2 regions of the Pseudoalteromonas sp. Xi13 genome follow, and region 2 is predicted to be linked to the other one. Evidence: predicted binding sites of a transcription regulator. Region 2 holds the regulator's gene; the other holds the start of a gene.
What was found. The regulator FliA, encoded in region 2, starts transcription of late flagellar genes. The targets are predictions, from matches to a motif close to CTAAAGNTNNNNNNNNNNNNGCCGATA.
Positions count from the first base shown of each region.

Region 1: a site for FliA is predicted at 1,175-1,201, ahead of EJ103_RS10300 (VC2046/SO_2500 family protein). Genes of this name have one in related genera too.

Region 1 covers NZ_CP034439.1:2,303,966-2,307,111, forward strand. The annotation lists gene EJ103_RS10295 (DUF6172 family protein) at 120-422, opposite strand; gene EJ103_RS10300 (VC2046/SO_2500 family protein) at 613-1,140, opposite strand; tRNA gene EJ103_RS10305 (tRNA-Tyr) at 1,253-1,337, shown strand; tRNA gene EJ103_RS10310 (tRNA-Tyr) at 1,386-1,470, shown strand; gene EJ103_RS10315 (SprT family zinc-dependent metalloprotease) at 1,534-2,184, opposite strand; gene EJ103_RS10320 (MHYT domain-containing protein) at 2,494-3,146, shown strand, end outside.
Region 2 covers NZ_CP034439.1:2,660,727-2,663,872, reverse strand. The annotation lists gene flhF (flagellar biosynthesis protein FlhF) at 1-435, shown strand, start outside; gene EJ103_RS12020 (MinD/ParA family protein) at 428-1,288, shown strand; gene EJ103_RS12015 (RNA polymerase sigma factor FliA) at 1,315-2,025, shown strand; gene cheY (chemotaxis response regulator CheY) at 2,067-2,450, shown strand; gene EJ103_RS12005 (protein phosphatase CheZ) at 2,466-3,146, shown strand, end outside.

The sequences.
Region 1 (3,146 bases), 360 kb from region 2:
ACACTTAGCATAAAAATAGCTTTTTATTTAAGTGCTACTCTATACCACTAAACATGTTAATAACTGCCATAAACAAAAAATGGACCATCTAGGTCCATTTTCTACAATATTGCTATTGGTTATTCATCATCATCTAGATCGAACGATTCACGCTGCGCAGGTCTAGCTAAAATCTCAACATAGAATGAAGTAAGCGCCTGCTTTTCGATTTCGCTGATCTTGTTGTTAATTTCAGCTACGTGAACGACTTCGGCATCATCGGCACTTGTGCCAAACTTACAGTCAAACGCCCAGTAATCAGCTTCAACAGGTAGCGTTTTATTGCGCTCTCTTTTCAAATATTTTTTCACTTCATGCTTTGCAGCATCAACCATACGAGGGTATTTGATTTTCTCATGATTTAGCGTGAATGTTTTCTTCATTACGTTCCTAATTACCTTGATTTAATGATAATGGCACTCAAGTCATACCATTTGCAGCCATTATAGCAATTGCATTTAATTTGTGGATGCTTTTTTTAAACAAAAAAAGAATTGTTCTATTTTATTGCATAACCGGTTATTAAATAGAAGGTGTTTTAGGCTTTTAAAACGCACAAGTGTTAAATTATTTTTATGCGTTAGCAACAAGCAATGGCTTATGTATAGCCTCATTAGTTAAATCGTCATAAAATGCTGCGGCGTCCATTTGTGGACTTGCAAGCGCGGTGTGCGTGTCATTTAAGCGCCTGCGTACTGATAGTTCACAATTATCGATTACTGTTAAAGGAATATGTAACTTGTCATCTCTAATCGCTAGTGGCTCAGGGTTTAAGCAGTGGCTTAATTTTATTGCTTTCATGCCTGCTTGCTCGCCTTGTTGAACAATCACCGACGCGTGCTCTTGCCCTATGGTCATATCAAATTTTTCGGGAGCTAATAATTGCTTTGGTCCAGCACCAAAGCGCTCCCTTAACTGTTCTTCGTCTACATAAGCACTATGCGTTTCACTTTTTGGCAAGTGAAATTGACTAAAATCCAGCGCATCGTGCGATAGCATCGCTAATAAAAGTGAGAATTCGCCTCTGCGATTTTCATGCACACTTTTATTTAGCCTGGTCTTTAGTTGACTCTCTGTGATTAACAAACCATCGATTTGCATAGTCTTTAGCCGATTATGATAACTGATAGATATTTATCGGCTTTATTTCAAATTTCTTTAGCTTTTTTCTTTACTTAAATACGCAGTTTGCTATTATCAGCGCCGTTGCATTGGAGGGGTTCCCGAGCGGCCAAAGGGATCAGACTGTAAATCTGACGGCTCAGCCTTCGCTGGTTCGAATCCAGCTCCCTCCACCACTTTTCTTACCGCTAAGTTAAGTGGGGTCAAATGTAACAAAATAGTGTGGAGGGGTTCCCGAGCGGCCAAAGGGATCAGACTGTAAATCTGACGGCTCAGCCTTCGCTGGTTCGAATCCAGCTCCCTCCACCACTTCTTATCTTCAGTACCCTTTTCTACATCTTTTTCATCACTATTTAAAACTTCATTTTTAGACTAATTATCAAATACCCACTGTAATGTTGCCCCGTGGTTTTTAAGCCATGCTGATGCAGATTTATAATCGGGATAAAAATTAGCTACGCGCTTCCAAAAAGCGCTGCTGTGGTTCAAATACTTTAAATGAGCCAATTCGTGCACAATAACATAATCAATTATATGATGAGGCGCCCCAACAAGGTTAAGGCTAAAGGTTAGCTCTCGCCGAGAATTACAACTCCCCCACTTACGTTTATAACTTCCAATCGTCAATTTAGTCGGTAATGCTTCTGACATCTGTTGGCAATAATAAGCTAAACGCATTTCAATGTAGTTTGTTAGCATTTCTTCAAGGGCAAGGCAAAGTAACTGCTTGCGTTTTTCAGGCTGTTTTTTTACTCGATTAGAAGTATAAATAGTAAATACGCTATCGGATTGCTGAACATGCGAGCGTGTCCCTTTTGCAAAAGTAATGGTATATGGCTTAGCAAAAATCATTATTTGCTGGTTTTTAAACGGGTGTTGTTGAGTATCAATGGCATTAAGTTGTTTATGTAATTGCGCAGTTACCCACTCTTTTTTACTAAACAGCCATTGTTCTATTTGTAGTTTTGGCACGTGTGTAGGCGCATAAACAGTAACTAATTTTTGGCTAACTTTTATTGCCACTGTTTTACGCCTTGCACTGCGTTTTAGCTGATACTCAAACAAGGTGTATGCTCTAAATATAAATAAAAGCGTATTATAAAGCCTTATTTAATCAATGCAGTTATTTAGCGATAAATAAATGGGCTCAGTGTTTATTATTATTTTTATTTACGCAAAATCACGTCTTATTAATAAAGCACGCTACGCATGTTAATATTTTAATGCTAAAAAGTAACCTCACTGATTTATAATATAAATTATTAGATTAACAGTTTATTTATATATTAAATCTATTAAACTAGTTCAATAAAGATACTAATTTGAGCCACTATGCTGTCTGCATTTTTTATAACCGACCACGATCCGAGCCTCATTATCAACGGTGCATATAACCCTATACTGGTTAGTTTATCGGTCATTACCGCTATTTTTGCTGCCTTTTTTACGATCTGGTTGGTTGATGTAGCAAAGCAAACGCAATTCGAAAACTATAAACGCTTAGCCAATGTGACCGGTGCCACGGTTTTATCGGCCGGAATTTGGAGCATGCATTTTATAGGTATGCTGGCCTTTTCGTTGTGTACAAACATTAGCTATGATCCACTCATTACCGTGTTGTCTTTTTTACCGGCGTTTATTTCATGTCAGTATGCTTTTTCGATATTAGTAAAATCGCAAGGGTCGTATAAAAACCTTATTATTTGCTCTATTTTACTAGGCTCAGGCATTGGTACAATGCACTACAGCGGCATGGCAGCAATGGAGCTGGCCCCGTTACTACGTTACGATGCAATCATATTTGCTTTATCAATTGTGGTCGCTGTTGGTTTATCGTTTATAGCCCTTTTTACGCGTTATCATTTAACGCGTTTGCTACCTAATTTATCACAACTGCAAGCGCGCGCTATTACCGCTGTTATTTTAGGCTCAGCGGTGGCAGGTATGCACTATATGGGTATGGCCGCTACCCGCTTTGTTGCAAC
Region 2 (3,146 bases):
CATTTACGCAATAAGCGTCTAGTATTAATTGATACAGCGGGTATGAGCCAACGTGATTTACGCCTTACAGAGCAATTAAATACGTTAATGCGCAACCAGCGAGTAGATATACGTAGTTATTTAGTATTAAGTGCCACAGCACAAATAAATGTACTGCAAGAAACCGTAAGACATTTTAAAAAGGTTCAGCTAAGCGGTTGTATTTTCACTAAGTTAGATGAATCATTAAGTTTAGGTGAGATTATTAGTATAGCGATTCAAAATCGTCTTCCAATAGGGTATCTTACTAATGGTCAGCGTGTACCAGAAGATATTCGCGTTGCAAATGCTGAAAAACTAGTAAAAAAAGCTGAGCAATTGTATTTAAAAAGAGCAAAAGCACAACATTCAAGGCACCAAGCAGTGGCGCCAAGCACAGTAGGGATGTATGATTAACACAGTATTAGATCAAGCAAGCGGCCTGCGCAAAATGAGTCAAAACAACAACAACGGCGTAAAAGTTATCGCTGTCACCGGCGGTAAAGGAGGGGTGGGTAAAACCAACGTCTCTTTAAATACTGCTATTGCTTTAGGGCAGCAGGGTAATCGTGTATTAGTATTAGATGCCGATTTAGGCCTAGCTAATTGTGATGTAATGCTAGGACTACGTGTTGAAAAAAACTTATCTCATGTCCTTTCAGGCGAGTGCGAACTTGACGAGATTTTAGTTGAAGGCCCAGGCGGTATTAAAATCGTGCCTGCTACATCAGGCTCGCAAAGTATGGTGGAGCTAACCCCATCTGAGCATGCTGGGTTAATTCGTGCCTTTAGTGAGCTTAATACCGAATTTGATATTTTAATTGTAGATACCGCCGCTGGTATTTCTGACATGGTGCTGAGTTTTTCTCGTGCAGCGCAAGATGTCATGGTGGTGGTGTGTGATGAGCCGACCTCTATTACTGATGCCTACGCGCTTATTAAAGTACTTAGCCGCGAGCATGGCGTTTATAAATTTAAAATTGTTGCAAACATGGTGCGCAGTATGCGCGAGGGCCAAGAGCTTTTTGCAAAGCTCTCTAAAGTAACAGACCGCTTTTTAGATGTGTCTATGGAGCTTGTTGCGACTATTCCATATGATGAAAATATGCGTAAATCTACGCGTAAACAAAAAGTAATTGTCGATCTTTTCCCTAATTCACCAGCAGCAGTCGCGTTTAAAACATTAGCGACAAAAGCAGTAAAATGGCCTATACCTAATCAACCTTCAGGACATTTAGAGTTTTTCATTGAGAAGCTAGTAAACGGCTGATTATGACAACATCGGTGAAAAGAGCTATGGGATATCAATCAACACAAAATTTAAATGTGATTGTTGAAAAGCACGCGTCGCTTGTCAAAAAAGTGGCGTGCCATTTAATAGCTCGTCTTCCTCCTAGCGTTCAGCTTGATGACTTAATCCAATCGGGAATGATTGGCCTTATCGAGGCCTCAAAAAACTTTGACGCCAGTAAAGGGGCAAGCTTTGAAACGTTTGCTGGTATTCGTATTCGCGGCGCTATGCTTGATGAAATGCGCAGAGGGGATTGGGCACCACGTTCGGTACACCGCAAAAGCCGATTAGTAGCCGAAACCATCACAGAATTAGAAAATAGCTTAAATAGAGAACCAAAAGATACTGAAGTAGCTGAAAAACTTGATATTTCGCTAGAAGAATACCATCATATTTTAAATGATGTTAATTCCAGTAAAGTGCTTGGTATAGAAGACCTAGGGGTAGATGAAGATGTTATTAGCCCTGCAGGTCAAGATTTAGCGCTAGACAAACCATTTAATAATGTTAAAAATGAACGGTTTAATAATTCATTGTTAGAGGCAATAAAGTCTTTACCAGAGCGAGATGCAATGGTGCTTTCTTTGTATTACAACGATGAAATGAATTTAAAAGAAATTGGGCATATACTCGATGTAAGTGAATCGCGTGTAAGTCAGATACATGGTCAGGCGATGATTAAGCTCAAAGCAAAAATCAATGACTGGATAAACTAGTAGTAAGTAAATTATAGGTTAAGACCTCACCGGAGGATGTTTTGGATAAAAACATGAAAATTCTTGTTGTTGATGATTTCTCTACAATGAGACGTATTATAAAAAATCTGTTGCGTGACCTAGGGTTCACGAATGTTCAAGAAGCTGACGATGGTTCTACAGCATTACCTATGTTGCAAAATCAGGTTTTTGACTTTGTTGTAACCGATTGGAACATGCCAGGCATGCAGGGTATTGACTTGCTAAGAGCCATTAGAGCTGACGAAAAATTAAAACATATTCCGGTTTTAATGGTGACGGCAGAAGCTAAAAAAGAACAAATAATAGCGGCAGCGCAAGCAGGTGTTAATGGCTATATTGTTAAGCCATTTACTGCTGGTACTTTGAAAACTAAATTAGAAAAAGTGTTTGAACGCTTAGGTTAATGAGAGGAGAGGCTTATGTCAGCACCAGCTGCGCCTCAAATTACTTTAGAACAAGCTCGTCAGCTCGTCGTTTTTTTAGAAAACGGTGAGCAAGATAAAGCAGATCAATTAATTTTAGATACTGCCTCTCAAGAGCAATCGCAGCTTTTTGCTGAAGTAGGTAAGTTAACACGCCAATTACACGAAGCCCTTAAAAGCTTTGAACTTGATACGCGTTTAACCGATTTAACCACTGATGCAATACCGGATGCGAAAAAGCGCTTAAACTATGTCATGGAAATGACAGAAAATGCAGCTAATAAGACAATGGATGCGGTCGAAGCAAGCCTTCCTATTGCGCAGCAGCTAGCAGATGAAATTGCACATATTAAGCCTACTTGGGATAGGCTTATGAACCGCGAAATAGAGCTGGGCGAGTTTAAAACCTTATGCCACAGCATCGACAAGTTTATGAACAGCTCTCATCATAAAACCGATGAGTTGCAAACTTTAATGACCAATGTACTAATGGCGCAGGATTTTCAAGATTTAACCGGCCAGGTTATCCGCCGTGTAATTGAATTAGTCAGAGAAGTAGAAGAAAGTTTAATCCACCTTTTAACAGCATTTGCTGCACAAGATGACAGCATTGTTGAAAGTAAAGAACAACAAGAAACAGAAGAACTGGTTGCCGCACAAACATTAGCAGGTCCTGAA